Linked DNA regions of Luteolibacter flavescens. The protein of the gene in region 2 interacts with the protein of the main gene of each other region in a pairwise test. Links are inferred from orthologs where the notes say so. Each region holds a gene or a part of one and is shown on either strand. Other genes may lie near its edges. The genes, in order: OKA04_RS11820 and OKA04_RS20145.

The links.
Region 1: the proteins of OKA04_RS20145 (region 2) and OKA04_RS11820 interact in binary tests that used the Escherichia coli proteins (3 or more experiments, as listed by UniProt). The link is inferred for Luteolibacter flavescens from one-to-one orthologs.

Annotation. Positions count from the first base shown.
Region 1 is NZ_JAPDDS010000005.1:407,558-423,060, reverse strand. Bases 6,168-9,104 are described here. They hold OKA04_RS11820 (cytochrome c oxidase subunit I), read right to left. Parts: upstream 8,619-9,104; coding sequence 6,717-8,618; downstream 6,168-6,716. Other genes in these bases: OKA04_RS11815 (c-type cytochrome), read right to left, coding at 8,648-9,104; OKA04_RS11825 (cytochrome c oxidase subunit 3), read right to left, coding at 6,168-6,662. In the rest of the region: OKA04_RS11870 (D-2-hydroxyacid dehydrogenase), read left to right, coding at 1-860; OKA04_RS11865 (helix-turn-helix domain-containing protein), read right to left, coding at 873-1,424; OKA04_RS11860 (pyridoxamine 5'-phosphate oxidase family protein), read left to right, coding at 1,579-2,022; OKA04_RS11855 (hypothetical protein), read right to left, coding at 2,072-2,473; OKA04_RS11850 (DUF3820 family protein), read right to left, coding at 2,638-2,946; OKA04_RS11845 (cytochrome c oxidase subunit II), read right to left, coding at 3,048-3,833; OKA04_RS11840 (hypothetical protein), read right to left, coding at 3,849-4,073; OKA04_RS11835 (hypothetical protein), read right to left, coding at 4,095-4,295; OKA04_RS11830 (cytochrome C oxidase subunit IV family protein), read right to left, coding at 4,325-4,696; more of OKA04_RS11825, read right to left, coding at 4,749-6,167; more of OKA04_RS11815, read right to left, coding at 9,105-9,427; OKA04_RS11810 (hypothetical protein), read right to left, coding at 9,455-10,198; OKA04_RS11805 (cbb3-type cytochrome c oxidase subunit I), read right to left, coding at 10,248-11,762; OKA04_RS11800 (c-type cytochrome), read right to left, coding at 11,792-12,589; OKA04_RS11795 (hypothetical protein), read right to left, coding at 12,625-14,007; OKA04_RS11790 (c-type cytochrome), read right to left, coding at 14,021-14,719; and 2 more genes. UniProt on the Escherichia coli protein: Cytochrome bo(3) ubiquinol oxidase is the terminal enzyme in the aerobic respiratory chain of E.coli that predominates when cells are grown at high aeration.
Region 2 is NZ_JAPDDS010000014.1:65,069-80,578, forward strand. Bases 5,576-8,519 are described here. They hold OKA04_RS20145 (pyridoxal phosphate-dependent aminotransferase), read right to left. Parts: upstream 7,653-8,519; coding sequence 6,498-7,652; downstream 5,576-6,497. Other genes in these bases: OKA04_RS20135 (S49 family peptidase), read left to right, coding at 5,576-5,583; OKA04_RS20140 (toprim domain-containing protein), read left to right, coding at 5,719-6,435; OKA04_RS20150 (efflux transporter outer membrane subunit), read right to left, coding at 7,707-8,519. In the rest of the region: OKA04_RS20110 (hypothetical protein), read left to right, coding at 1-256; OKA04_RS20115 (vWA domain-containing protein), read left to right, coding at 336-1,481; OKA04_RS20120 (family 43 glycosylhydrolase), read left to right, coding at 1,526-2,473; trxA (thioredoxin), read right to left, coding at 2,486-3,055; OKA04_RS20130 (thioredoxin family protein), read right to left, coding at 3,066-3,629; more of OKA04_RS20135, read left to right, coding at 3,805-5,575; more of OKA04_RS20150, read right to left, coding at 8,520-9,086; OKA04_RS20155 (efflux RND transporter permease subunit), read right to left, coding at 9,257-12,391; OKA04_RS20160 (efflux RND transporter periplasmic adaptor subunit), read right to left, coding at 12,574-13,767; OKA04_RS20165 (SDR family NAD(P)-dependent oxidoreductase), read right to left, coding at 13,818-14,576; OKA04_RS20170 (TetR/AcrR family transcriptional regulator), read right to left, coding at 14,641-15,255; OKA04_RS20175 (thioredoxin family protein), read right to left, coding at 15,331-15,510. UniProt on the Escherichia coli protein: Shows aminotransferase activity with methionine and histidine as substrates, and to a lesser extent also with phenylalanine.

The DNA.
Region 1 (15,503 bases), on a different replicon or contig from region 2:
CCGCCGAGGCGAAGGAGAAGATCGCGACGGCGGAAGGCTACGTCGGCACGCCGGACGAGGGCCTGTTAGAGACGGGCGCGAAGTTGCGATGGGTCCACATCCACGGCGCGGGCATCGAGCGCTACACCGCCCTGCCGAAGATCAAGGACGGGACGGTGGCGCTGACGAACTTCAAGATCCAGCAGGGCCCGGAGATCGCCGACCACGCCTTTGCCCTGCTGCTTTCGCTAACGCGGAACATGGCCGCCTACCAGCGCGCGCAGGCCGACGGCGCATGGGGCCGCAATGACGCGAAGCTGCCGATGATCGAGCTGCGCGGCCGCACGATGATGGTCATCGGCTACGGCGGCATCGGCACGCAGGTGGCCGAGCGGGCGAAGGCCTTCGGCATGAAGGTCATCGCGATCGATCCGAAGGACCTGCCGATCTCCCAGACTCTCGACCGCAGCGGCAAGCCGGACGAACTCGATGAACTGCTGCCCGAGGCGGACGTGGTGGTGAGCTGCGTGCCGCACACGCCGCAGACCGAGAAGATGCTCGGCACCGCCCAATTCACCGCCATGAAAAAGGGCGCGTATCTCATCAATGTCTCGCGCGGCAAGATCGTGGACACCGATGCGCTGGTGAAGGCACTCCAGGAAAAGAAGCTCGCCGGTGCCGGTCTCGACGTGACCGATCCCGAGCCGCTGCCAAAGGATCACCCGCTGTGGAAGATGGACAATGTCGTCATCACGCCCCACGTCGCCTGGGCATCCGACCAACGGCCGGAGCGACAGGACCAGCTCGTCCTGACGAATCTCTCCCGCTTTGCCCGCGGCATGGCGCTGAGCAACCGGGTCGATCCGGCGAAGGGCTATTGATCCGCGCCGCGGTCAGTCGGCGAAGGCATTGCCATCCAGCGCGCGCTTCCTGCCACGCACCGGAGCGCGGCGCGCAGCCTGCGGTTGGCTCGCACCGCTCCAGGCCGGCAGCCATTGGCCCGAGCCATAGGAAAGCTCCGGCGGCACCTCGCCGACGGTCGCGCGCACAAAGGTGAGCCCCGGCGGCGGCAGACTGCCCGCGGTCTCCGGCACCGCGACGATCTTCGGGCGGCTCTTCCACACGGTGGGCAGCACGCCCTTCTCCTCCAGGAAGGCCTTCGTGAAATGGCTCGCGCTGCCGTAGCCGACCGCGCGCGCCACGTCGCTGATCTTGCGGCTGCCACTGGATAGCAGCTTCGCCGCGTGATGGATGCGGATCTCGCGCTGCTTCAGCCGGATCGTCTTGCCCGAGCGCTCGTGGTAGAGGCGGCAGAGCAGGAAACGGGTGATGCCGATCTCCCGGGCGAGCGCCGGCAGGTCGAGCTGCTCGCGGTAGGTCTTCTTCAGCCACCGGTCCACTTGGCCGGTGAGTTGCGAGTGTTGGTCTTTCGAGAGGCGGGGCATTTCCGGGGGAAATCGTCTTGGCGCCCGAGTGCACGACCGGACCGGGCACGGCCATCCTAGCAATCCATGGACCAAGGAAAAGTGCAATCCATCGCTAGCGGCAGGATGGCAAGTTCCGCTTCTCAAGAACGCCCGTCCCGTCGATCTTCCCAGCATGCCGAAGCCCCAGCCCGAGCCGGTCGATCCCGCGCAGCTCCCCGAACTCGCGATGGCGACGATGAAGTCGGCGAAGTTCCCCATGCTCGCCACCGATGACGACGGCCAGCCGCGGCTGCGCCCCGTCTCGCCGGTGAAGACGGAGCACTTCACGGTGTGGGTCGCGAACCTGCGGGCCTATCACAAGACCGGCGATATCGCCGCGAACCCGCGCGTGGAGCTTTGTTACATGGACGAGCACCACCATCAGGTGCGCATCACCGGCACCGCGAAGGTGGAGACCGACCGCGATCTGTTAGATGCGATCTGGGAGAAGAACCCGCTGCTGCGGATGTATCTCGGCACCCCGGAGAACCCGGAGCTGGTCGTGTATCGCATCGAGCCGAGCCGTGTCCGCTTCATGAAGGAATGGGCGCTGGAGTATCATGAGGTGCCGCTGTAGCACCCACAAAGTGGCCGCGGCTTCCAGCCGCAAGCCTTGCACAGCCCCCTCAACGCCCCGGCTGATTGGCGAGCCAATCGGCCCCACCCGCGGAGTCGGAGACCGCCCACGCGGCGACCGTTCCGGCCACGACGGCGGGATTCGCCTTCCTGCCGATCTGGCTTTGCAAGCGGACCCAACTGAGGAAGTAGCTCTTTCGTTCGCCCTTGGGGATCCCGGCCAGGAAGCGGACGATCACCCGCCGCTCCGGACGGCTCAGGACACCGTCAGCGTAGGCGGACAGCACGATCGCTTTCCACTCGGGAGCGGCAGGTTCCGGATCCACACCTCCGACCGTTCCACCGCCAATGATTACAGGCGGCGCGGTCGGTGAACCTCCATCGCCGCGACCGGCATGTGCCGTGATCGCGAAACCGACATATGTCACCAGGATCAGGAAAGAGGCCTTCACGCCGAACTTAACTGCCGATCACTCATTTCAGGGTCAAGCGGCATTCCGAGTTGCGCAAAAAGTGGCTGCGGCTTCCAGCCGCAAGCCCCGCACCAGCCCCTGCACCAGTCCTGTGAAGACCTGCGGCTGGAAGCCGCGGCCACTTTCACTTCCACATTCCCCGCTCAATCCCCTTCCCCGAAATTCCGCTCGCGCGGGCGCTTCACCCGGTAGGTCACGCGACCGCCATTCGCCTCGCGCAGCGGGTCGAAGACGAGGTCCATGCCCACGTCCTTGATCTCACAGACGATCGCCAGCAGCTCGCCCAGCCTCCCCTTTGGAAAGCCGCGCTGCTTGAACCACGAGAGATACTCCGGCGGCAGGTCGTAAATCGGCATGCCTCGCGGCGGCACCCCGGCGGGCCCGTACTTGCCAAATGGCATCCGCATCTGGCCGATCTCGCCGAGCAGCTTGCGGAAGTCCTCGCGGTCCATGTCCATCACACGGCCACGCTACACCGGCCACGTGGAAACGACAAAGCGGGAAGCCCGTGAGAGCTTCCCGCCTTGGGAAAAGAATCTGGATCGGCAGAGTCTCAGCGGCTCGCGGTCGTCTCCTTCGGAGCGCGGCTCTTGAGCGCATTGTCGGACTCGGTGTCCGCCCATTCGCGGAAGGCCTTGTCCTCGACCACTTCCATAAGGCCGACCATGTCGCCGTGCTTCTCACCGCAGAGCTGGCCGCAGACCACGGAGGTCTCGAGGGTCTTGGTCGGCGTGAACCACATCGGGATCTCGCGGCCGGGGATGGCGTCCTGCTGGATGCGCATCGGGACGATCGCGTAGTTGTGGATCACATCGTTCGAGGTGATCATCAGGATCGCCGGGCGGCCCTTCGGGATCTTCAGGTTGGAAGCGATGAAGTCGTCCTGCGCATTCGGGTCGTCCAGATCGAGCGCCACGTCATTGTTCGCGGTGCGGACCAGCGGATTGATGCGGCCGAATTTCCCGTCCTTGCCGGGGTAGTGATAGGTCCAGCCGAACTGCCAGCCGACGACGCGGACGCGCACCGGATCCTGCTTCTGCACCGTCTCCCAGGTATCGGTGCGCTCCTTCCACAGCGGGATGGCGAAGCCGAGCAGCAGCACGGCCTCGATGATGACCACGGCGATTTCCAGGTGGCTGGAGATGTGGTTGCGCACGCCGTGATACGACGCCTTCGGATGGACGGAAGCGCGGAAGCGGAAAAGGCAGTAGAGGAAGAACAAGGTCCACCCCACGAAAAGCGCGATCATGAACCAGTGGACCACATCGATGAGGTGGTCCACCCGGCCGCCGTGGGCGGAGAAGTTTTCGGGGATGCTGAGAAATTTCGAGGGACTCATGGAAAAGGGAAGGCGTCAGCGGGTAGGAGCGGCGGCGGCAGCAGCAGGCAGATCGTCGCGCAGCTCGGGATCGAGACCTAGGTCGCTGCGGCGGATGAGGCGGACCATGAAGAACACCACGCCGGCGAGCATCGGGAGGATGATGCAGAGCATCACGAAGATGGACCAGCCGGCCGCATTCGGACCGTCGTCCTTGAAATTCGCGGCGCAGGTGGCGCAGGCAAGCAGGGTATCGATCATGGCCGTATCGGGATCAGGGATTCAGAGGACGATGTTGCGGACCTTCTTGTAGAAGCACACGCCATAGACCGGCATGACCACCGCGCAGACCGCGCTGATCGCGCCGAGCGTGGTGATGATGGCCGTCCGGTCCGCCGCAAACGCGAAGGCCCACACGGTGAGGAACACGAAGAGCAGCGTGCTCACCGTGACGAAAACAATGTGGAAGGCGCGGAGTGACATGGCAGCGGGACGTACGGGTGGATCGGATATCAGTGGTGCTGGATCTTCACATCGGAGCCGGGCACGCCATCCTTGAATCCATTGTAGTGAAGCGGATCCGACTCGGCGAGGCCGGTGAGAAGAAGCAGGATGACGGCACCGATGATGCCGAATCCGAAGACCCAGTAGATGAGGCTCTTCTCGTGATTGAGGTGCATGAAGATGGCCGCGACGAGCGAGGCCTTCACGGACGCGATCGCGAGACCGAGGACCATGTCGGCGGTGTCGAAGCCGTGCTTGCCGAAGTCGAGCGCCGGGACGGTGGCCACCGCGACGGTGACCACGGTGCCGACGAAGAGCGCGGCACCGATCAGCTTGTAAAGGCGGAGCGACTTCTGGATTGCTTCAGGAGAATCGGCCATGGATGCGGGAATCTGAAATTTGAGAGGCGAGAGTGGGAAGTCTTCCGGGAACTTACATCAAATACAGGATCGGGAAGAGGAAGATCCAGACCAGGTCGACGAAGTGCCAGAAGAGGCCGCCGACTTCGACGCGGTTCGCAAGCCACTCGGGATTGCTGAGATACATGCTCTTGCCGCAGAAGAGGTAGTAGGCGAGCACCAGCGCACCGCCGATGACGTGCAGGCCGTGGAGGCCGGTCATCGTGAAGTAGATCGCGTAATAGGTGTTCCAAGCCGGCTCGAATTTCGAGGAGAACTGGACCTTATCGCGCGGCACCTCGAGGTGCGGGAACTTGCGGGTGCTGTAGTCGGGGCCGAAGAATTCCTCCTTCAGGTTCTCCTTGGACTTCGGCATTGCGTACTTCGACGGGTCGATCTGCACGTTGGCGAGGTCGGTCGTCATGTAGTAATCCATCTCCTGCCAGCCGATGCGGTACTTGTCCTTGGCGGTCGGCACCTTGCCCTTGGTGGCGAGGAATTCGGTGAGCTGGCCGAGGGCCTTCTGCTGCTTCTCCCAGACCTCGCGGAGTTTCGCGTTTTCCTTGAGCAGCCAGGATTCCTCGATGGCCTTCTCGATCGCGGCCTCGTCGTGGCGGCCGATCTTCTCGGACACCTTCATCGCGAGGTGGCGGAAGTCGATGGCGTCCACGTAGTGGAAGTTCATCGGGCTCTCGAGCATCTTGCCTGCCACAGCCGTGGCATCGCGCAGCGTGCCGGCGGCAGCGCCTTCCTGGATATCGCGAGGGCGGAAGTGGAAGACTGTGGCCGGGCTCACCTTGAAGGCGACCGTGGCCGCCTCCGGCATGATGTCCTTGGCGATGGCTTCTTCATTCACCTTCACCTTGTCGGCGATCTCCCAGCCCTTCTTGCCGGGATTCTCCTTGTGAGCCTTGTCCCACTCCTCGCGCAGGCTGTCGATGCGGTGGGAAGAGTTGTTCGAGCGGGCGGCCAGGTGGGCAGCCTTGATGTCGTCGAGCAGCTTGACGGAAAGATCCGTGCCCTTGGCGAAGACAACTTCCTTGCCCGGAGCGGTCTGAAGCTTGAGATCGGCAGCGAGCTTGACGGTGGCCGGCTTATTGACCGCGGCAGCGATCAGGGTTTCGGCAATCTTCTTCTCCCGGGCCAAGGCAGGAACTTCTGCTTCCTCCTGCTCGGCAATGAAACGGCGAAGACCATCGACGGTGATTTCATCTCCCTTGCGGAATACCTTTGCTGCATCAGGAATCGCCGGGTCGGCCTCGCCTTCCTTCAAGTTGTCGATTTCCGACTCCAGCGCGGTGGCTGCAGCCTCCTCGATGCCAGCAACGAAGGTCTTTTCAAACACCACGGTGTCGAACTGCTCGGCAGCGCGGACGATGACGCCCTCCACCCATGGCTTGTAGTAGCGGACGGTGTTATAGGTGATCTGCGAGGCCTCAAAGTTGATGAGGTTTTCCTCGAGCTTCTTGCCGTTGACGTCGCGGGCGATCTGGTCGTCCTTGAGTGTTTCGTCGTGGCCAAGATGCACGCCGTCCTTCGGCTTGTAGCCGAGGTGACCTTCCACGACCGAGTAGTCCGGCATGCGGAGAGCCTGGTGGTGGAGCTTCACGTAGTACTCGATGCCCTTCAGTCCCATGAAGACGAAGGAGCAGAAGACCGTGAAGAGCATGTAGGCCTGGAACTTGCCCCATTGGCGGAGCTTCAGCGACGCCCAGGCGAAGACCACGGTGACCGACGAGGCGATCAGCACGAAGGTATTGATCAGGCCCGGCAGCACCGGGAGCGTGCGCTCCGGCCATGGATAGTCCGCATCGATGCGGAGGAAGATGTAGGCCGAGAAGAAGCCGCCGAAGAGCATGACTTCCGACGCGAGGAACAGCCAGATGGCGATCTTCGAATTGAAGAGGCCCGTGTCCTTGCGTGGGGTGACGATATAGGGGATTTCCATTGGGAAAAGGGTCTGGTTTTCAGTGCCAAGTTTCTCAGGCTCGGGACCGAATCGTCAGTGAGCGGACGGGGTTGCGGGTTTCTCGGCGGGCGTTTCGCTGTCCCGCTTCGGTGCTTCCCACTGCGGGAGGTAGTCCTCGTCGCAATCCGGGCGGCTGTATTCATACGGGCCACGGTAGACCGAGGGCTCGGTGAGGAAGTTGCCGTGGCCCGGAGGCGTCGGCGTCGCCCACTCCAGCGTGGTGGCGTTGTAAGGATTGTCGCTCTCGACCTTGCGGCCGATCTTCCACGCGGTGAAGAGATTGATGATGAAGGGGATCTGTGCGAGGGCGAGGGCCCAGGCAGCCATGGACATCACGATGTTCAGGTCGATGTGCTCGGCGACGGTCAGGCCGAAGACGTTCACGCTGTCCTTTGCCTTCGCGAGGTAAGCATCGCCACCGTTGTACCAGCGGCGGTGGAAGCCTGCCATGCCCTGCGTGAGCATCGGGAAGAAGATCAGGTTCATGCACACCAGGCTCGGCCAGAAGTGGACATGAGAGAGGAAGTTGCTCATGTGGCGGCCGGTCATCTTCGGATACCAGTGATACACACCGGCGAAGAGGCCGAAGAGGATGCCCGGGGCCACCACGTAGTGGAAGTGGCCGATGACGTAGTAGGTATCGTGCAGGTGGAGGTCGACCAGGTTGAAGGCCAGCGGCAGGCCGGTGAGGCCGCCGATGCCGAACATCGGCAGGAAGGCGCAGGCCCAGACCATCGCCGGGGTGAAGCGGATGGAGCCGCCCCACAGCGAGATGATCATCGAGGTGAGCAGGATCACCGACGGGATGGAGATCAGCACCGTGGTGGTCTGGAAGAAGGTCGAGACGACCGGGCCCATGCCGGTGAGATACATGTGGTGAGCCCACACGACGAAGGACAGGAAGCCGAGGACCAGCACGCCATAGACCATCGCCTTGTAGCCCCACAGCGGGCGGCGGGTATTGGCCGGGATGATTTCCGCGACGCAGGCGATGGCGGGCAGCAGGAGAACGTATACCTCCGGGTGACCGAGGAACCAGAACAAGTGCTGGAACAGCAGCGGGGAACCACCGCCGGAGAGATCAGCCAGGCCTTCCTTCGAGGTGTAGAGGCCGGACGGCATGAAGAAGGACGAGTGGGTCACCCGGTCCATGAGCTGCATGATGCCGGCAGCTTCCAGCGGAGGGAAGGCGAGCAGGAGCAGGAAGCCGGTGACGAGCATCGCCCAGACGAAGAAGGGCATGCGCATCCAGGTCATGCCACGGGCGCGCAGGTTTATGATCGTGGTGATGAAGTTCACCGAGCCGAGCAGCGAGGAGGAGATCAGCAGCACGAGGCCGACGAGCCACTGCGTCTGTCCCGCGAGCCACTGGTTCACGATCTGGCCGTCCGCGAATCCGGCGAGCGGCGAGTAGTTCGTCCAGCCGGACTTGGCGGCACCGGACTCCATGAAGAAGGAGGCGCACATCACCAGGCCACCGGCGAGATACATCCAGTAGCTGGCCATGTTCAGCTTCGGGAAGGCCATGTCCACCGCGCCGATCTGCAGCGGAGTGACGTAGTTGCCGAAGGCACCGAAGCCGAGCGGCACGATGCCGAGGAACACCATGATGGTGCCGTGCATGGCGCCGAACATGTTGTAGGTCTCACCCGTCACCTTGCCATCCTGGAGCCAGCGGGCCTTCCAGTTGTCCGTGAAGAGCCAGCTCATCCACTCCGGCAGCGGCTCGTGCGGATAGGCGATGCTCCAGCGCATCACCATCATCAGGTAGAAGCCGAAGGCCAGGAAGGCCATGGCCGTCAGACCGTACTGGATGCCGATCGTCTTGTGATCGGTCGAGAAGATGTACTTCTGGATGAAGCTCTGCTCGTGGTGGTGGTGGTCGTCGTGACCGTGACCATGACCGTGGTCGGCGGCGTGGGCGTGGGCGCTCATGCTTGAGAGAAAAAGTTAAGAGGCTGAAGTTACTTGGCTTCCGCCGGTTCGAGGGTGATCGGATCGACCATCATCTTGGGGTCGATCGGGGTGCCCGGGAGATTTTTGTGGTGGTCTGCAGTCAATTCGTCGCCGGTGACTGCAGCACCGGCCTTGGCGCGCTTCCCGGAAATCTCCAGCGCGGTGGCACCCATTTCCTTCGTCACCACGGCTTCCGGCTTGCTGCCGCCGCCGCTCGCGTCGTTGCCAAAGGAGTGGCGGATGTAGTTCATCAGGTGGGCCAGGCTCTCACCGCTGAGACCGGCGGACTGGGCAGGCATCACACCGTAGGTCTTGCCGGAAGAAGTCGGTCCGGTGAGGCCGTTAAGAATCACCATCGCGAAGACCTCCGTCTCCCCGTTCACCCACTTCGAACCAGCGAGAGAGGGATAGGAAGCTCCGTCACCCTTGCCATCGGCGCCGTGGCAACCGGTGCACTTGGAGTACTCCTTATGACCTTTCTTGATCGATGCTTCCAGCCATGGGACAGGCGGCAATTTCACTCCCTCCCCGTCATCCGGGATCAAGCGGACATAGCCCTCGCGGGTGATGTCCTTGTAGGAGAAAAGCTTGCCTGCCTTGCCGAGGGTCCATCCGGCGGCGAGCAGGGGCACGGCGCACATGATGAGCACCCAGAGCGAGATCGGCTCTGCACCGTTCTCCTTGAGTTTGGACTCGCGGGAAGCGGCGGCGGCGCCGCGGATCACGCGCTCGTGGGCTTCGGTGACGTTCACCGATTCCTCGAGGTCGGGCTTGGATGGATCGATCATCTCGGACAGGGAAAAAACGTTTCAGCCTTACGGGGCGGCGGCAGGAGCCGGGGCAGCGGCGGCGGCCGGTGCGGCAGCCTTGGCGGGGGCAGGGTTGATGGCCTTCGGCAGGGCGTCATCGTGCTTCATCGAGAGCAGGTAGCTCACCAGCGCTTCCGCGGCGGGGGTCGGGACGATTGCGTAGCCTTCCTTCACCGGTGCGGGGACCGCGTCTGCCGGGGTCTGGCCCTCGATCTTCTTTTCCTCGAAGAGGAAGGGATGCGGCGGGCACTTGGAAGTGGACTTGGCCGGGTCGAGGCGGGCGTCGTAGAGGTGCTCCAGCAGCCAGGCCTTCGGGTTCTCACCGGTATCCTTCACGTAGTTCTCGACGCGCAGGCCGACGTTGAAGAGGTCGGGACCCAGGCGGGACACACCGATCTGGGCGAACTTCTCACCCTGGTAGTCGAAGACGGTGGACTCGCGGCGGGTGTCACCGCGGGCTTCATCCAGCTTGTTGCCACCCCAGTCCGGACGGCCGAGGTCATTGCCGGCGTCGGTGGTGCGGATCACCTGGGTGTGGCAGAGGTAGCAGCCGTTCGCGGCATAGACTTCCGCGCCATTGGCCACACGGCCGGTGCGCTTCGGGAAATAGATGCCGGTCTTGCCGTCGGCAGCCTCGTCAAAGGCGACCGGCTTGACATCGCGCATCGAGAAAAACGGCACGACCACCACGGACATCCAGGCGATGCCGAAGGCCAGGGTGAGACCGAGTGCGAAGGAGCGGAAGGTCATGGAAGGGAAACTTGAGATCTCAGATCCGGAAAGGGGTACTCCTTACGAATTAGTGGGCGTGGGAGTGGGCGGGTGCCGAGCCGGGGCCGGCGTTGTCGATGTCGCCCTCGGGGCCGTGGGTCGCATCGTGCAGGTCGTCGTGGTGGCCGTGGCCGAGCAGCGTCGGGTGCGAGGAGCGGCGGCCGAGGCGCAGCCACATCAGCGCGAGGTGCATGAAGAACCAGACATTCGAGAAGAGCAGGAAGCACCACGCCAGCGTGATGGCCACGGCGTAGGGGTATGAGTAGGTCATCGCATTCTCCCACGGCTGCTTGAAGTCCTCCTGGGCATGGCCCTGCATCAGGCCGCCGAAGATGGCGACGATCGCGATGGTGACCACACCGTAGATCGAGAGGAAGAAGTGCATCTTGATCAGACGGCTGGAGAGCCACTCGCGGCGGGTCACGCGCGGGACGACGAAGTAGATCACGCCGAAGGCGACGAAGCTGAAGAAGCCGTAGAGCGCGAGGATATCGAAGCCATACTGCGAGAGCGAGAACTGGCTGAGCGGCAGGGCGGCCGGGGTATTCAGGAAGGTGGCAGCGAAGCCGGTCACCAGCAGGCCGAAGAGACCGGCGACGGTGAAGAGGAGCGTGGGGCTGTTCACCACCGTCTCGGGAGCTCCGGCGGCGGTCTTCAGCAGGTTCACCGCCACGGCGATGGCCGGGATTGCCACGAGGATGGTGGCAGCGGCACCGACGTAGGGCAGGAAGTTCGGGATCGGCGCACCGGCCAGCTTTTGCATGCCGGCCCACGGGGCGATGATCGCGAGCGACCAGAAGCCGAGGGAGGAAAGCGTGTAGCTATACACCGGACGACCGGTCACCTTCGGGATGAGGTAGTAGGCGGCAGCGATGCCAGCCGGGAGGAAGAAGAGGAAGAGCAGTGCCGAGCGATACCAGGCATTGATCGCCGCAGCCATCAGCGGGGAGCCGGAGAAGCCGTGGACGAAGATGTGCGCGGTGGCGAAGACCCACGGGAACCAGATCAGCGCGGCAAGGATGTACCACTGCGAGATGAAGACGTGACCGGCCGGGCGGACCTTGAACTGGATCATCGACCAGATCGCGATGGCCGCGTAGGCGAGCAGCATCGGCACCCAAGCGAAGACCGGCATTTCCATCCACGGGATGCCCGTGCCCTTGCCCGCGAGGATGCAGATGACGCCGAGGCTGACGGAGAAATTCCAAACGTGACCGGCGGTCAGGATGAGACCGGCGGCACGGCAGGTCTGGCGGGACAGGCGGGCCATCAGCCACACCAGCGCGCCGAATGCGGCTTGGCAGCCCCAGCCGTAGATGAGCGCATTCATGTGCGCGGGCTGCACGCGGCCGTAGCTCAGGAATCCCCAGTCACTGAGGAAGCCGGGGCTGTGGACCTTCGCCGACGAGATGATGCCGAGCAGGATGGCCACGGCCAACCAGGCAGCACCGCTGGTGAAGAAGAACATCACCGGGTGGCGCAGCGAGAGGTCGATCTCCGCGCGGCGGATCGCGTCGGAAGTCTGGGGTGTAGCGGCAGACATGGAGAAAAAGGGAAAGAGATCTGGTCGGATCAGGGCTTGATCAGGTCGGCCTCGGTCAGCATGGACTTGCCGACTTCGGAGCGGAGCATTTCGACCTGCTCGGGCAGCACCGGTGCCGCCTTGTTGCCGAAGCTGTTGCGGATGTAGGTGAGCACCGAGGCGATGGTCTCGTCATCCTGCGTGGCGATGATCGGGGTCATCGGCGCGAGCGGGGTGTAGAGCTGGCCCTTGATGTGCATCGGGCCCTGCAAGCCGCGGAGCTGGATGCGGATGAGATTGGAAACCGGGCCCGTCACCCACTCGGACTCCGCGAGCGGAGGCCCCACCGGACCGCCTTCACCGGCAGCACCGTGGCACGCCATGCACATCGCATAGGTGGCCTGACCCTTGGCCATCACGGCGGGGTCGATCGGGGTGTCGGCCGCAGGGGTCTTTGCGTCCACGAGGGACATGTCAGGACCCTTCTGGTTGTTCCTGTCTTCCTGGGTGTCGGAGCCCGGAACGATCTGTGCGTCGTCCTTCACCGGAGCGGGCTTCTGGGAAACCAGCGACTCGCCGAGGTGGGCGAAGATGTCATGCGGCGGGACCTGCACGGTCTTGCCCTTCTCGACTTCCTTGTAAGCGAAGCCCGCGGCCTGGGCCTCGTCGGTCGTCTTGCGGAATTCGTAGCGGGCCTTGGCAGCCTCTTCTTCCAGCGGATTGTGCTCCGAGGTATCGGAAGAGAAGAGCTTCAGCGCGAGCACGATGACGCCGAAGAGCGAGAAGACACCCACCGCCCAGAAGAAGGCGGAGAAACGTGCCAGAGGATTGTCGCTGGTGGAGGACATTTGGAAAGATGCCAGGTAAGGGGTGCCGGGGCGGATCAGTTCGAAACGTTGGCGGATTCGAGGATGCGCGGGTCGCGGTGCGGGTAGGTCGCGGTCTGCGTCAGGGCACGCAGGTAGAAGAAGATGAAGCCGGAGCCGATCGCCACGAAGGCGAGGATGTCACCCCAGAATGCACCGGGGACGGACGTGGAGACATTCAGGAAGTCGGCCAGGCGCTTGTCGCCCGCGAAAGCCATGCCGTAGAGCGAGACGGAGCGCTCCGGGATGGTGATGATGTAGTGATCCAGCGCATGCATCACCAGCGTGTAGCCGGCCATGATGGAGAGCGTCTTCGAGTTCTTCTTCAGCCAGGCCTGCAGCAGGATGACGAAGGGGATGACGAAGTGGCCGAAGACGAGCGCGATGCTGGCGGTATTCCAGTCGCCGGTGTTGCGGATCAGGAAGTAGGTCGTTTCTTCCGTGATGTTCGCATACCAGATCAGCATGTACTGCGAGAAGCCGGTGTAGGCCCAGAAGACGGTGAAGGCGAAGAGCAGCTTGCCCTTGATGTGGAAGTGCTCCGGCGTGACGACGTGCTTCAGGTAGCCCGCGCGCTGCATCAGGGTGGCGGTGATGATGATCACGGCCATCGAGTTCAGCGCGGTGCCCGCGAAGATGTAGACACCCCACATGGTGGAGAACCAGTCGTAGCGGAGGCCGCTCAGCCAGTCGATGGCGGCGAAGGTGATCGTGATCGCGAAGATGATCAGCGTGTAGGTCGAGTGAAAGCGCGCCTTGAAGAGGTTCTTCGTGGTCGGGTTCGGATCGGTGTCCTGGTTGACCGAGAACTTGCGCAGCGTGTGGATCACCAGACCGAGGCCGATGAAGTAGAAGAAGAAGCGGGCATACCAGGCGAACTGGTTCATGTACCACTGCTTGTTCACCAGCAGGGCCTCATGCTTCGCGGTCAGCGCCTGCTCCATCGAGTCGGTGCCGTAGAAGCCGAAGAGCGAGCCGATATTGCCCTCGAAGATCGCGCCACCCGCGGCACGGTGCGTGTTCATCCACTCGAAGAGCCATTGCTGGACCGAGGGCACAAGCAGCGGCCAGGCGAAGATGAACATGAAAGGGAACACGTACCCGAGATTCTCCATGATGCGGCGGACCGAAGTCCCCCACCCCGAGTTCGAGACATTGTGCAACAGCGTCCAGAAGCAACCGCCCGCGGCGAGCGTGAAGAAGAAGAACAGCGCGAAGAGCCAGGAGTAGGCAAATGGCGCGGCGATATTCGGCTTGGCACCGAACAGCAGGTAAGCGCTGATCAGGCTGAGCAGAAGGGACGTGTAGCCGGCGATGCGCTTGACGGCCTCGACCTTCGAGCTGACGAGGCGTTCGCCGTCAACCGGGATATCGGCGGAAGTGACGTGGTGGTGTGCCATCTGGGAAAGGGAATTACTGGGCTTGCGCGGGCGCTGCGGGGACGGCCTTGTCGAAGACATCCTTCACGACGTCGTAAGGTGCCTTGCGTGCGAGTTGCAGGGCGCGGACGTAGGCGACGATCGCCCAACGGTCGCGCAGGGCGATGTTGTGCTTGTAGGCGGCCATGTTGCCCTTGCCCTCGGAGATCACGTGGAAGAGGCGGCCGTCCGGGTAGACGGCCTGCGCGTAGGTGTCCTGCGTGAGATTGGCAATGCCGGGGATGCCGAAATGACTGGTCATGCCCTGTCCGTCGCCCGACTTGCCGTGGCAGATCGCGCAGTTGACGTTGAAGGATTCTTCACCGCGCTTGAGGAAGGCGCCCACGTTCTCGTTCGTGAGGTGGAGCTCTTCCGGCATGCCATTGGCGAAGTAGTCCTCGATGCCGCCGGTGGCGAGGTGGCTGACGGGGCCGCCGAACTCAAGCTCGGGGATGCCGCCGAATTCCTTCAGGCCTTCCGGATTCAGACCGAGTGCCTGGGTGCCGTGGACGGGCAAGCGCGCGCCTTGGCCATCGGCGAAGAACTCGCTCGGCTTCTGGGGCTTGAGCTTGTCCTGCTCGTCCATGTCCGGGAACAGCCGGATCGGCGTGTCCGGGGACTTGCTGCCACGCACCGGCATGAGGCCGATGAAGAGCGCGGCGATGATCGCGTAAGCGAGGAAGAAGTATTTCACGACTGGAGATCTGAAATGGGGAACCGGTGATCTGGAATCCGAGGATCAGTCCTCTTCTTCGACGAGTTCGATGCTCTTGCCGCCGATCTCCTCGAGGAGTTGGCGGGTGCCTTCTTGGTTGAATTTCGGGTCGCGGGCCTCGACGGCGATGAAGAACGCATCGTCGGTCGCGCGGTGGAACTGGCGGCTCGCGAAGAGCGGGTGATTCAGGCGCGGCAGCTTCATCAGCGCGAGCAGGCCGAAGAGCGTCGTGAATCCCGAGAACAGGATCGTCAGCTCGAACATGATCGGGAAGAAGGCCGGGACGGTGAAGATGTTCGCGGGCTTCGCCTGCACCACGGTCGGGTAGCTCTCGATGGCTTTCGTCAGGCCCGGGATCCAGCCCCAGATCTCGGTCTGGGTGGCGGAGGCGAGGAAGAAGCCGGTGAGGAGACCGAGGGTGCCGCCGCAGAAGACGAACCACGGCAGGATGGAGCGCTTCATGCCCATGGCGGCGTCGAGGCCGTGCACGGGATAGGGCGTGTGGCAGTCCCATTTGCGGTAGCCGGCGTCGCGCACCTTTTCCGCGGCCTTGTAGAGGGCGGAGGCGCTGCCGAATTCGGCCAGGTAACCGTAAACGCGTTTGCGGGTAGTACTCACTGTTGGAAGTGCCAAGTAAGAAGTTCCGGTGTGCAGGGGATCACGCTTTGGCCTCGGTGGCCTTCGAGTGCAGCTCGTGCTGGTATGCCTCCTCGACGGCGACGCCGTGGTCCGGGTGGTCGTGGTGATCGTCGAAATGCGGGTC
Region 2 (15,510 bases):
CTTCAGCGGCGAGGCGAATTTCCAGCAGCTCTGGATGTCGCTGGTGAATCGCCGCTTCCCCACCTTCCGGGAGGGCCTGCCCCGCGAATGCGAGCGCAGCGACCGCAGGCTGGAACGGGTGCTGGTCCGGCTTGTCGGCGGGACCTCGGAATATCGCGGCGAACTGGCTGATATTCTTCGCGACGTCCGCGACGGCCTCGCCCGCCTGCAGGAACTGCGGGAGCCGAATGGGGCCCTGCCGGTGGTGATGCGCTAAAATCCGGTCCCTCGGGATTTCCTCCAAGATTCCGGGACGGCTGGCCGTTCCGCCCTGCGAGAAAATCATCGTTGGACCTATGAGCCATCCTACCCTTCCACCTGCCGAGCCGGTTTATACACCGCCGCCATCGTCACTGAGACAACGCCTCGCCCGACTTGGGGCCGGGGCGTTCTTCATTTCCGTGACGGCGCACCTGATCTTCATCGCGCTGGCCATTTTCGCCTTTTACACCGTGGTGAAGCCACCCGTGGAGGCTCCGCCGGACTTCAGCGCGGCCGGTGGCGGCGGTGGTGGCGATGGGGGTCACCGCGTGATGCAGCAGGCAAAGGCGCAGCAGAAAATGTCGTCCGCCTCGATGTCGCACCGGATCGCCAGCACGTCGATCTCCAGCATCGCGCTGCCGGATGCCGACTCCTCGCCGATGAGCTCGTCGATGCCGGACATGATGTCCGGGGCGGGCTCCGGCGGTGGCAGCGGTGGCGGGAGCGGCGGCGGAAATGGCACCGGCATCGGGACGGGGAGCGGCCCGGGCAGCGGAACAGGCAAGGGCTTCGGCCAGGGCGGTGCCGTCACTTTCTTCAACCAGACGACCCGCGGGAAGCGCATCGCCTACGTCATCGACTACTCGCTCTCCATGTCCGGCAAGCGGATCGAACTGCTGCGCGCGGAGCTGAAGCGGAGCATCTCGGCCCTCGATTACGAAAAGGAATATCAGATCATCTTCTTCGCCGGCCCGGCGTGGATGATGGGCGACAAGGTGGAGATGGGCGCCAGCCGCCGCGATGCCGTGGTCCACTCCGGCAACCGGGAATACAAGTGGGAAGTCGCCAAGGACAGCCCGGTCTGGGAGGCTAAGGGCCGCCCGCGCGATGTCCGCTGGATGAAGGCTGACCCGGTCCGGCTTGAAGACGCCGTCACGGCCATCGACGAGATGCCCATGCAATACGGCACCTCCTGGGAGGCCCCGCTCGAAATGGCGCTGAAGCTGAATCCCGCTCCCGACCTGATCTTCTTCATGACGGATGGCGTGTCCGGCAACGAATCCATGGCCATCGCCGAGCGCATGGGCCACCGTGCGAAGACCAAGAAGACGATCATCAATGCGATCTCGATGATGGAGCCCGGCGCGGTGGGCCCGATGAAGCAGCTCGCCCTGCGTAGCGGCGGCAAATTCTCGGTCATCGAGAAGGACGGCAGCGTCCACGAGCAACTGGTGGAATAAGGCCGCACGATTGGCTGGATTTCTGCAGGGCGGGCAAGATCCTCTTGCCCGCCCCGGTAGTCACCACCATGCGCCTCTGCCTCGCCCTGCTCCTCCTGATCTCCCCGCTCGCCGCAAATCCGGTGATGGACGGTGCCGACCCGCACGTCATCGCCGTGGGGAAGAACTACTGGATGTATCCCACCGAGTCGCGCAGCCGCCGGCCGGTCTTCGCCGCATATCGCTCCACCGACCTGCGTACGTGGCACCGGGAGGGCACCATCCTGGAGCTGGACAAGGTGCCGTGGGTGAAGGAGGACGGCGCACCGTGGCACGGGGCCTGGGCACCTGCCATGGCGGAGAAAAAGGGCCGGTATTACTTCTACTACTCGGTGGGCCCGCAGAATCCCACCCCCAGCCGCATCGGCGTGGCGGTCGGCAACTCGCCCTCCGGACCATTCAAGGACAGCGGAAAGCCGCTGCTGACCGGCGGCGATGGCTTCGAAGCGATCGACCCGATGGTTTTCACCGACCCCGCGAATCGCAAGTCGTGGTTCTATGCCGGTGGCAGCGCGGGCTCGAAGCTGCGGGTCTTCGAAATGGCGGACGACATGGTGAGCTTCAAGCGCGAGGTGGAAATCGAGCAGCCGAAGCACTTCACCGAGGCCCCCTTCATGCACGTGCACGAGAGGACCTACTACCTCAGCTACAGCCACGGGCGGTGGAATGACAGCAGCTACTCCGTCCACTACGCGACCGGGAAGTCCCCCTCCGGCCCGTGGGAATACCGCGGCCAGATCCTCTCCAGCGACGAAAAGCACCAGGGCCCGGGCCATCACGCCTTCGTCCAGGATCCCGCGACCAAGGACTGGTTCATCGTTTACCACCGCTGGGAGACCTCGCGGAAGGAGCCGCCCTTCCGCGGCACCCGCAAGATCGCGGTCGAGAAGATCGAGTACGACGCGAAGGGCCTGATCAGACCGATCAAGATGAGCGACGGCAGGGCGCGCTAGAGCAGACGCCGGTTAGCGGCGCTCGATGCCCGGTGGCAGCCAGTCCTTTTTCATCGGCTGGATGTGCGGATCGGCCCCGCCCGAGCCACCGGAGGGTGTCGCCTCGGCCTTCCCGGCCTCGATACCCGCGGTGTGCTTTTCGAACAGGGCGCGCACCTTCGTGTCATCCATCGCGCCGATGAAGCGGTCCACTTCCTTGCCGTCGCGGAAAAGCCGGACGTCCGGGATGCTGCGCACGCCTTCCCGCTTCGCAACGTCCTGCACCTGATCGACATCGACCTTCCCCAGCAGGACCTTGCCGGGGAATTCCCCCGTCACCGACTCCAGCACCGGGCCGACCATCTTGCACGGGCCACACCACTCGGCGTGGAAATCGACCACGACAAGGCGTCCGGGAGTGGCGACGAAGGAATCGTAGCCCGCCGAATCGAGATCCCGCACGGCGGGGCCTGCAGCCGTGGCCGAGGCACTTGCCGTGGACTTCGATGCCGACGCCCTGACCTTGGATACCAGGTTCTTCGCCTTCTCGCAGCCCGGCAGGCAGGCAAGCACGAGCAATGAAGCGACGAGTGAAAGTTTCATGCGGTCATTTCTAGTGAGCTTGTCCGGCAGGCTGTCCGGGCGATGCCTGCTTGCCACCGCCGCGGGTCATCCCCGGCACTTGCGGCAACCAGTCCTTGTCGATGCGCTGGAAGATCCCCGCAAGCAAGCGCACGATGGTCTGCTCCACCAGCGACGGATCGGTCTGACCCACGAGTTGGTCCAGCTTCTTGCCGTTCGCGTAGAAGTCGAGGTGTCCCATGAAGCCGTCCTGCTTCACGCCCATCTTTGCCGCGAGTTCGGGCTCGTCCTCGATGTGGAGATCCATCACGACAATGCGCTCGTCCGGGTGCTCGGCATTCCGCTTCTCAAGCAGCTTCCGGAGCCTCTCCGACTCGGAGCTGCCGCTCATGATCATGTTGACGATGATCAGCTTGTCCCGCGTCGCGAGGAGGGCGTCGAGCTTGTCGCGGGTCACCTGCTCGGCGGGCGGTTGCTCCTGCGCGTGTCGTTCTTCCTGCGGCAGCGCGAAATACAGTCCCGCGCCCCCTGCGGCGAGGACCAGGCCGAGGGTGAAAATCCAGCGGATCCATTTGCCGCGATCTTGGGAAGTCACACCCTTGAGATATTGCCCAAATCAATAAAAGCGAACCAATTCCAACTCATCCCCCGCCCCGAAACGATGGCCGCGAATCGCCCGCCGGGGACACCCGCCCATTGACCTGCCGCGGAAAGAGCGCACAAATCCCGTGTAACCTGCCGCTCATGTGGTGCGAAGTCTCGATGTAATCATGAAAACAACCATCGCCATCAGTTTGCTCGCCGCGCTGCCGCTCGCCGCGGCGGAAGAAAAGCCGGTCGTGGCCATCTACGATCTGGAAGGCACCATCTCCGAGTCAGGCCGCCCGGAGGCGTCGCTCCTCGGTCTGGACATGGAAGCCACCCGCCCGCTCACCCTCTTCGACCTCACCCGCAGCCTGAAGAAAGCCGCCGCGGACCCGAATGTGAAGGCCGTGGTGGTGGATACGGACGATGCCCAGCTCGGCCTGCCCCAGCTCCAGGAAATCCACCGCCGCCTGCAGGAAGTGCGCGCCGCGGGCAAGGACGTGTGGCTCTACACCGACTCGCTCGGCAATGGCACCGCCCTGCTGGGCTCCGCCGCGAACCACTTCACCCTCATGCCCGAGGGCGATGTCTCCTTCAGCGGAATTTACTCCGAGTCGATGTATTTCAAGGGCCTGCTCGACAAGGCGGGCGTGGTGGCCGACGTGATCCACATCGGTGACTTCAAGAGCTTCGGCGAGGAATACTACCGCACCGGCCCCAGCGACTTCGCGAAGCAGCAAAAGGAAGAGCTGATCGGCGGCATCTTCGACCAGCTCGTCGGCGAGATTTCCGAAGGCCGCAAGGTCCCGGCGGAGAAGATCCGCGAGCTCGTGGACCGCGGCACCTTCACTCCCGCACAGGCGAAGGAAGCCGGACTCGTGGACGACCTGAAGCACCGCACCGACTTCTCCGCCGCCGTGAAGGCAGCCTACGAGGGCGCGAAGTTTGACCGCGGATACGAGCTGCCGGATCAGGACGGCCCGGAGATCACCGGCATGCTGGACATCTTCAAGCTGATGTTCGAAAGCGACAAATCGAAGAACGCGAAGACCGACTACATCGCGGTGGTGCCCTTCGAAGGCGAGATCTCCAGCGAGTCGATCGCCCCGATCCGCACGCAGATCCTCAAGCTGCTGAAGGATGACCGCGCGAAGGCACTGGTGCTGCGCGTGGATTCCCCCGGCGGCTCCGCCCTCGCGAGCGAGGTGCTGTGGGAAGCCACCGACGAGTGGAAGGCCAGCGGACGCCCCTTCGTGGTGTCGATGGGCGGCGTGGCTGCCAGTGGCGGCTACTACATCTCCAGCGGTGCGGACCGCATCTTCGCCGAGGAAGGAACAGTCACCGGCTCCATCGGCGTGGTGGGCATGAAGCTCGTGCTCGGCGGCGCGATGGAGAAGCTGGGCATCACCACCCATGCGACGCAGCGCGGCAAGAATGCCGGTGCGCAGTCCATGGTCCATCCCTTCTCCGAGGAGGAGTCGAAGCTGGTGCGCGACTCGATGCTGCAGGTCTATGGCACCTTCAAGAAGCGCATCGAAGCCGGCCGCGGCGACCGCCTGAAGGGCGAGCTGGAAGGCATGGCCGGTGGCCGCGTCTTCACCGGCAAGCGCGCGCTGGAACTCGGTCTCGTCGATGAACTCGGCGGACTCGGTGAAGCGGTGGCCTACGCCGCCGACAAGTCCGGCGTGAATGCCGATGCGCTCAAGCTGGTGCCCGAGCCGAAGAGCCCGCTCGAAGGCCTCTTCGCCAAGCCGGAGAAGCCCGCCGATGACGAGATCGTGAAGATGGGCGTGAGGGTCTCCCCTGTCGCGGAAGCCGTGAAGGCCACCCTCGGCGATGCTCAGATCAATGCGCTGCCGAAGCCGGCCCGCGACGCCGTGACCCGCGTGCTGAAGCGCATCGAAACCTGCTCCGACAGCACGATCCAGCTCGTCGGCCCGGAGATCTCGATCCCGCTGAAGTAAGGCAGCGCATTCCTTCATTCCGACAGTAATCACGCCGTCCCCGGGAAATCCGGGGCGGCTTTTTTTGTGGAAACACCCACGGCAAGATCTCTCCGGAATTGACAACATGTGGCACTAACAGATTTCTCGCGCCGCATGAATCTCCCCCGGTTGTCGCATCAACTCCGCCGCCTGCTTTCCCTGCCCGTCGCCATCGTTTCCTTGGCCCTAGCGAGTTGTTACGGACCAGTGGCGGTGGACCAGTCATTCAAATCGAACCGCCAGATGAAAGTGGCGGTGATCACGATGCAGGCGCCCACGGCGTCCGTGCATCACGTCGGAAGCCAAGGCCTGCTCGACATGGCGGCCAATCACGCGATGGCGACCGGCGGTCGCCGCGAGCTGGAGAGCTACCCCTCCCAGGCGAAGCTCGATGAAGCAGGCAAGCAATTCGCGAAGCGCCTCAGCAGCCACGGCTACAAGGCGACGCACCTGCCGTCGATCCATCCGACCTACAAGGACATCAATCCCATGACGGCCAAGCCCTCGGCCTCGAAGCCCATCCCGGGGACAGGCAGCTACCTCAATGGCTACGATGCGGCCATCTATCTCTCCATGCCCGCAGTCGGCCGCGCCAAGCTCGTCTATGCCTTCATCCCGCTTTCCGGCAGCAGCGCCATCGCCCCGATGCAGGGCGCGATGTATTCCACCAGCGACCAGAAGATCCTCTGGCGCTCCGCCATCCCGGTAATCAACACGGGGGACGGCGTCTCCATCGACGGAGACGGGAAGGACGCGCTCTACCGCGCCATCGACACCGCTGTGAAGGCCTCCTCCGACAAGGTCCAGTCACACTTCTTCGAAGGCTTCTGAAGCATCCGGCCCGGAGCTTTTCCAACCCCGCCGCGGCGTCCCATGAGACGCCCGCGGCTTTTTTATTTCGCCCGGAGCGACAGCAATTTCTCACCTGCCGCGCGCAGGATGCCCTCGCTCTTCGCGAAGTGGAAGCGGATGAAACGGTTCTCCGGCTCGCGGAAGAAACTCGAGCCCGCGACACCGGCCACACCGATGTCCTTGATGAGCCACTCCGATGCCTCCGTGTCGGTCGCGAAGCCGAAGGACGAGATGTCGAGCATCACGTAGTAGGCACCCTGCGGCTCGGTGAAGGGCAAGCCGAGTTCCCTGAAGTAGCCGAGGAAGACATCGCGCTTCGCCGTGTAGAGATCGCGCAGGCCGGCGTAGTACCTGTCCGGCAGCTCCAGCCCGGCGACCGCGGCCTCTTGCAGGGGGGCGGCTGCACCCACCGTGAGGAAGTCGTGCACCTTCCGTGCCTGGGCGATCACCTCCGGCGCGGCGTGGACATAGCCGAGACGCCAGCCGGTGATGGAGTAGGTCTTCGAAAGCGAGTTGCAGGTGATGACCCGCTCCGCCGCGCCGGGCAGGGCCGCGGCATAGACGTGCTCGTGCGGCGAGAAGACGATGTGCTCGTACGGCTCGTCCATGATCACGAAGGCATCGTGCTCCTCTGCGAGACCGAGGATGAACATCAGCTCATCGCGCGTGAAAACCTTGCCCGTGGGGTTCGAGGGATTGCACACGACGATCGCCTTGGGCTTCTGCTCGAAGGCCTTCGCCAGTTCATCCCGATCGAAGCCGAAGTCCGGCGGATGGAGCGCGACATAGATCGGCTCCGCACCGGAGAGAATCGCGTCCGCCGCGTAGTTTTCGTAAAAGGGCGAGAAGACGATCACCTTGTCGCCCGGATTGCAGGCCGTCATCATGGCGACCATCATCGCCTCGGTGCTGCCGCAAGTGACGACGAGGTGGCGGTCCGGATCGACCTCCAGCCCGGTGAAGCGCGAGATCTTCCGCGCCAGCGCATCGCGGAAACGGGGCGCGCCCCACGTGACCGCATACTGGTGATGCGGGCCGCGGGCCGCCTTTTCCAAGGCACCTAACAGCTCCTCCGGCGGATCGAAGTCCGGGAAGCCCTGCGCGAGATTGATCGCGCCGTGTTGGTTCGCGAGGCGGGTGGTGCCGCGGATCACGGACTCCGTGAAACCGGCGAGGCGGGTGGCGGTGGCGGGCATGAGCGTCGGCAGCAATGCAGCCGACGCCCGTGTCATGGTCGAGCCAGATTCCGGTCACCAGCCGCCGCCCAGTGCCTTGTAGAGCCCCACGGCATTCGTCAGTCGGGCGAGCCGCAGGCGGATCAGCCCCTGTCGCGCGGCGTAGAGATCCTGGTGGGCATCCAGCACCTCGAAGTAGCTGTCCACGCCCTGCTGATAGCGCGTGTCGGCGAGGTCGAAGCGCTTCTGCTGCGCAGCGACGAGGCCTTCATAAGCCTCGATCTGGCCATTGAGACCCGAGCGTGCGGCGAGGCCGTCGGACACCTCGCGGAAGGCATTCTGGATCGCTTTCTCATACTGCGCGACGCCGATCTGCTTGCGGACCTCGGCCACTTCGAGGTTCGCCTTGTTGTAGCCACCGTCGAAGATCGGCACGCTGATTTGCGGCGAGAATGCCCACGCGGAGCTGCCGCTTTGAAAGAGATCGCCGAGGCTCTTGCTCGCCGTGCCTGCGCCACCTGTCAGTGTGACCCGCGGGAAGAAGGCGGCGCGAGCGGCACCGATATTCGCATTCGCGGCGCGAAGCTGGTGCTCCGCCTCGAGGATGTCCGGCCGGCGCGAGAGCAGGTCCGAGGGAACCCCGGCACGCAGTTCGGCGACGAGCGTCTGGTCCAGCCCGCGACCCGCCGGGAGATCCGATGGCAAGGAGCTGCCGATGAGGAAGGCCAGCGCATTGTGGGTCTCCGCGAGCTGCTGGCGATACGCGGCGAGATTTGCCTCCGCGGTCTTCACCTGGATCTCCACGGAGCGCGAATCCAGCTCGGACACGTCGCCCGCTTCGAGGCGCTGGCGGGTGAGCTCATAGGTCTTGCTCACCGAGGCAAGCGTCTGCTCGGAAAGCTCGATCTCTTCCAACAGCGCGCGCTCGGTCAGGTAGCGCGCGGCGATTTCCGAAACGAGCGTGATCTGTGCGCCGAGGCGCGCCGCATCGCTGGCGAAGTAGCTTTGCAACGCCGCGTCATTCAGGCTGCGGACCCGTCCGAAGAGATCGAGCTCGTAGGCCGTAACGCCGACCGAGACGTCGTAGTTCCGGGACTCGACCGCCGTCCCCCCGGAGACGGTCGAGCCCGGTGTCCGCTGTCGTGAGCCGGTAGCGGACAAATCGACGGTCGGGAAAAGCGAACTACGAGAGATGCCGTACTGGCCGCGGGCCTGCTCGACATTCAGCGCGGCGATGCGGAGGTCGCGGTTGTTGTCGAGCGCGATGGAGACGAGCTTCTTCAGGCGCGGGTCCTTGAAGAAGGAGTTCCAGTCAAGGGTGGCGGAAGTAGTGCCGCTGCCATTGCCCGGGAAGCTGACAGGCACGACCTCGACACCCGGTTTGCCAAGCTCGGGCACGAAGGAGCAGGAGGTAAAGAGCGCTGCGGAAAGCAGCAGGAGGCGGGAAGTTTTCATGATGTGCTTTTCTTTCGTAGTAGCGAGAAGCTCCGTTTTTCGTAGCGGATGGGCTGCGCCCTTCCGGCTGGGAGGAGTTTGAAGACGAGGCGACGGTTTGTTTCTCCATTCGGGCCGTCCCCAGCCGGAACGACGCAGTCGTTCCGCTACTAGCGTGCGGCTACCTTTGCTCACGCCTTCTTCGTGCCGATCTTCTCAAGCACGACGTAAAACACCGGCGTGAGCAACAGGCCGAAGACGGTGACTCCGATCATCCCGGCGAAGACCGCGACGCCCATCGCGTGGCGCATCTCCGCACCGGCACCGGTCGCAGCGACGAGCGGATACACGCCGGCGATGAAGGCGATGGAGGTCATCAGGATGGGACGCAGGCGCAGGCGCGCGGCTTCCACCGCCGACTCCACGATGCCCTTCCCCTGCTCGCGCAAGTGAACGGCGAACTCCACGATGAGGATCGCATTCTTCGCTGCCAGGCCGATCAGCACGATCAGGCCGATCTGCGTGAAGATGTTGTTGTCCCCGTCCGTCATCCACACGCCGACCATCGCGGAGAGCAATGCCATCGGCACGATGAGCAGCACCGCGAAGGGCAGGCGGAAGCTCTCGTACTGCGCAGCCAGCACCAGGAACACCAGCAGGATACAGAGCGGGAAGACATAGATGCCGGTATTGCCCGCGAGGATCTTCTGGTAGGTGAGGTCCGTCCAATCGAGCGACATGCCCTTCGGCAAGGTTTCGGCGGCGACTTTTTCCATCATCGCTTCCGCTTGCCCGGAGCTGAAGCCGAGCGCGGGCCCGCCGGTGAGGTCGGCGGCGGGGTAGCCATTGTAGCGCATCGCGCGGTCGGTGCCGTAGGTCTCCTTCACGGTCAGCACGGAGCCGAGCGGCACCATCTGCCCCTTGTCATTGCGCGTCCGCAGGTTCGCGATGTCATCGGCATCGCTGCGGAATTCCGCATCGGCCTGCGCGACGACCTGGTAGGTGCGGCCGAAGCGGTTGAAATCATTCACGTAGAGCGAGCCGAGATTCACCTGCATCGCCTCGAAGACATTCCCCAGCGGGATGCCCTGCTGCTTCGCCTTCGCGCGATCCACATCGGCCTGGAGCTGCGGGGTATTCACGGTGAAGCCGGAGAACATGCCCGCGAGCCCGGGCGTCTCGTTGGCCTTCGCGACGAGCGCCTGCGTCGCCGCGTAGAGCTCGTCATATCCCGCGCCGCTGCGGTCCTCGATGTAGAGCTTGAAGCCACCCGTGGTGCCGAGGCCATTCACCGGCGGCGGCGGGAAGACGGCGACGAAGGCACCCTGGATATTCGCGAACTCCGCCTGGAGCTGGGCCGCGATTTCCTTGCCGGAGAGCCCCGGTCCCTTGCGCTCCTCGAAGGACTTCAGGCCGACGAAGGCGATGCCGGAGTTCGGGCTGTTCGTGAAGCCATTGATCGAGAGACCCGGGAAGGCAATGGAGTCCTGCACGCCGGGATGCTTCAGCATGATGTCCCCCATCTGCCGCACGACCTCATCGGTGCGCTCCAGCGAGGCTCCTTCCGGGAGCTGGGCGAAGGCGACGAGGTACTGCTTGTCCTGCTCCGGCACGAAGCCCGCCGGCACTTTCTTGAACATGCTCCACGTCATGAAGACGAGACCGCCATAGACCACCAGCGCGATGGCGCCGCGGCGGACGAGCCGCTGCACGGAGCTGGCATACTTGTTCGAAGACCACTCGAAGAAGCGGTTGAACGGGCGGAAGATCCAGCCGAAGGCGCTATCCATGATCCGCGTCAGACGGTCCTTTGGCGCATGATGATCGCGCAGGAGGAGGGCGCTGAGCGCGGGGGAAAGCGTGAGCGAATTGAAGGCCGAGATGATCGTGGAGATCGCGATGGTGATGGCGAACTGCTTGTAGAACTGGCCGCTCAAGCCGGTGATGAATGCAGTCGGGATGAAGACCGCGGCGAGCACCAGCGCGGTCGCCACGATGGGCCCCGTCACTTCCCGCATCGCGCGCTTCGTCGCCTCCAGCGGTGAGTAGCCGAGCGCGATATTCCGCTCCACATTCTCCACCACCACGATGGCGTCATCGACGACGATGCCGATGGCGAGCACGAGCCCGAAGAGCGAGAGCGCATTGATCGAGAAGCCCAGCCCGAGCATCACCGCAAAGGTGCCGACCAGCGACACCGGCACCGCGACGAGCGGGATGATCGACGCGCGCCACGTCTGGAGGAAGAGGATCACCACCAGCACCACGAGCACGATGGCCTCTAACAGCGTGTGAACCACCGCCTTGATCGAGTGGCGGACGAAGACGGTGGGGTCGTAGGCGATCTTGTAGTCGAGGCCCTCGGGGAAGTCTTTCTTCAGCTCTTCCATCTTGTCGCGCACGGCATTCGAGAGCGCGATGGAGTTCGAGCCGGGAAGCTGGAAGATCGGGATGGCCACGGCGGTCTTGTTGCTGAGCAGCGAGCGCAGCGCATACTCGGATGCACCGAGCTCCACGCGCGCGACGTCCTTCAAAAGCGTGCGTTCACCGTGCGCGCCCACCTTCAGCACGATCTCCCCGAATTCCTCCTCGGAGACCAGGCGGCCCTTCGTATTGATGAGCAGTTCGGTATCGGCTGCCTGCGGATTCGGCTGCTGGCCAACGGCACCGGATGCCACCTGCACGTTCTGCTCGCGGATGGCATTCACCACGTCACCGGCGGTCATGCCGCGTGCGGCGACCTTGTTCGGGTCGAGCCAGATGCGCATCGCATAGTCGCCGGAGCCGAAGAGCTGTACCTGGCCGACGCCGGGCAGACGGGCGATCACATCGCGCACCTGCAGCGTGGCGTAGTTGCGCACATAGATGTCGTCGTAGCGCCCGTCGGGCGAGAGCAGGTGGACCACCATCGTGAGGTCGGGCGAGCTCTTCACCGTGGTGACGCCGAGGCGGCGGACTTCCTCGGGCAGCTTTGGCAGCGCCTGGGCCACGCGGTTTTGCACCTGCACCTGCGCGAGGTCGGGATCGGTGCCGAGCTTGAAGGTGACCGTGAGGGTCATGACCCCGTCGCTGGTCGCCTGCGAATACATGTAGATGGAATTTTCCACCCCGTTGATCGCTTGCTCCAGCGGCGTGGATACGGTTTCCGCAATGGTCTGCGGATTCGCGCCCGGATAGGTCGCCCGCACGACCACGGTCGGCGGGATGACCTCGGGATACTCGCTGACGGGCAGCTTCCACAGCGCGATCGCGCCGACGAGGAAGATGACGATGGATAGCACGCCGGCAAAGATCGGGCGCTTGATGAAGAAATCGGAAAAGTTCATGGCAGGAGGACGGAGGGTTGGCCGGGGTGACCGGACGGACTGCGGGAGGGAAGTCCGCAGGCGCGGTGGCGGGATCGCGGGGCAGCCTGAAGCGAGGGCAAAAGGCTCCCTGCCGCGTTCTCGCGAACGCGCCTACGGATGGGTCGATGGTCGGAGGCCCCGGTGGTTCGGGGCGGCGTGCTTCAGTTCGCCACGGCGGGATCGACGATCATCCCGGCGGTGACGCGCTGCAGGCCATTCACGATGACGCGGTCGCCGGGCTCGATGCCCTCGCGGATCACGCGCTTGCCCTGCAGCACCGGGCCGAGCTTCACCGTGCGGTAGGCGACGGTATTGTCCGGGGTCACGGTGAGCACGAATTTCTGGCTCTGGTTCGTGCCGATCGAGCGCTCGCTCACCAGCAGCGCCGGGGCGGGCGCGCTCACGGGCAGGCGGACACGGGCGTAGAGGCCGGGCACCAGCGACTCGTCGGCATTCGGGAAGACCATGCGATAGACCAGCGTGCCGGTGGCGGCATCGACGCGATTGTCGGCGGACTCGATGAAGCCCTTGTGCGGGTATCCCGTTTCATCGCCGACCTGCATCTCCACGGTCACCGTGCCATCGCCGATCTTCTTTTCCCGGCGGAGGCGGTCAAAGGTGAGCGCGGTATTCTCATCCACGTCGGCATAGACGAAGACATCGCCGGTCGAGACCACGGTGGTCAGCAGGTTCTGGCTGGAGACCAGATTCCCCGCGGTGACCAGAGCGCGGCTCACCTTGCCGCGGATGGGCGAGCGGACTTCCGTGTGCTCGAGGTCGAGCTTCGCGGTGGCTAGGGTCGCCTCAGCGGCGGCCAGGTCGGTGCGGGCCTCGGCAAGGCGGGAGTTCCGCGTGTCCGACTCCTCCACCGAGACGGCGCGGGCGGCCAGCAGGGTGCCGGTGCGCTTCGCCTCGCTTTCCGCGATCCCCAGGCGGACCTTGGCGCGCTCGACGGCGGCCGCGGCAAGATCCACTTGGGCGCGGTAGTGGCGGGGATCGATCACGAAGAGGATGTCCCCCTTCTCCACGACGCTGCCGGCTCGGAAACGAACGTCATCGATATGGCCGGAGACGCGGGGACGGATCTCCACGGTCTCCCGGGCATCGACACGGCCGACGAGTTCGCGGTGCTCGGCGAGCGTCTGCTGCTCCACGGGGGCGACCGTCACCTTGGCCGGAGCCATCACGGGAGCGACCTCCTGTTTCGACTCCGCGGCGAGCGCCTGCGGGGCGTAGTGGATGCCGGCGGCGACGGCACCGATGCTAGCGAGCATCAGCGCGAGACGGGTGTGGAAGCGGCCCTTGGACTCGGGTGCTTCAGGAAGGGTGATTTCATCACGGTCGGGAAGGTTCATGGCGAGAGGTAGTTGACTGATTGGTAAAGTTATTGGCCAAAAAAGGGGATTCATGACCGGTAGCCACCGGAAATCTGGAAGGTCTGCCCGGTGATCCACGACGAATCGTCGGACGCGAAAAAGACAACGGCGGAAGCGATATCCTGCGGCTGGCCGATGCGGCCGAGCGGGGTGGTGGCCTCGACCTGGCGCTGGAGATCGCTGCCGCCCACACCGGCGGCGTGGAAGCCCTCGGTCTCGACCATGCCGGGATTGATGGAGTTCACGCGGATGCCGCGGGAGCCGAGTTCGGCGGCCAGCGAGCGGGTGATCGCGTCCACCGCGCCCTTCGTCGCGCTATAGACGGAGGCTCCGGGGAAGGCACCGGTGGAAACCACCGAGCTGATATTGATCACATTCCCCCCGCGCTCGGGGAAGAGGGCAACCGCCTCCTGGGTAGCGAGTAGCAGGCCGAGCACATTCACGTCGAAGTGCCGGTGGAAATGCGCGGCATCGATCTGCTCGAGCTGGGCGAACTGGTAGATGCCGGCGTTGTTCACGAGGATGTCCACGTTTCCGAACTGCTGCTTCACCTCGGCGAAAAGGCGCGAGACATCTTCCTGCTTGGAAAGATCGCCGTGGATCGTGACGGCCTTTCCGCCTGCTGCGGCGATTTCCGCGGCCACCTTTTCCGCGGCGTCGCGGCTGGAGGCGTAGTTCACCACGACGGCGGCTCCTTCGGCCGCGAGGTGCTTTGCGATCGAGGCTCCGATGCCCTTGGAAGCTCCGGTGACGACGGCGACTTTTCCTTCAAGTTTCTTCGTGCTCATGACTGTGGATCAGGGATTTATAGTTGACTGATTAGTAAACAATACGACCAAAAAAAGGGAGGGATCAGTCCTGACGAACTTCAGCAGTCGCGCCGATCAAATCCATGACGGACCCGAGCATCACGCGGAGCGGATCGAGGTCATTGGCGATGCGTGCCTGGGCAAGGCTGCCCTCATAGAGAGCGTAGACCGACTTCGCTTTCACCAAAGGATCGCCGGGGGACACAACTCCCTCAGCCTGAGCGTCGCGGATCGCGGACTCCAGGTAGCGGACGATGCGGCAAAGCGTCTCCTGCACCTTCGCGCGGATCGGCTCATTCTGCGTGCAGACCTCGGAACCCAGTGAGAAACAAGGACATCCGAGGATCTGGCCATACTCCGCCTGAATCTCCGCCTGGCAATCGATGCAGGACTGGAACATCAGGAGGATGCGCTCCAGCGGCGGACGCGAGGCGGAGAACATCTCATCGTACTTCGGCTTCATCTCCGTCTGCCACTCGTGATCGAGGGCGGCGACGGCGAGATCCGCCTTGGACTCGAAGAAGTAGTAGAAGCTGCCCTTCTTGACGCCGGCCTTCTCGCAAATGGCGTCAATCGTCACGACCCCGTAGCTGTTCTCCCAGATCAGATCGAGAGCAGCATCGAGGAGTCGTTGCTTGGCGTCGCTTTTGCGTCCCACGCCGAGACGAATAGTTGACCATTTGGTAAACAACAAGGGGAAATTTTCGCACGCGGCGAAGTTTCCCCTGTCCGGTCAGTCGCCCTTGGTCGGCATGGCGTCCGCCGGGAGGCCTGCCTTCAGGCGCTCCAGCAGCGAGCGGAAGTTCTGGAGCTCCACCGTCCGCTTGCCATCCGGCGTCTCGGCGATCGCGCGGGTCAGCACTTCGATCGCCTCGTCGAATTTCTCTGCGTAGGCATACGAGGCGGCGTGATG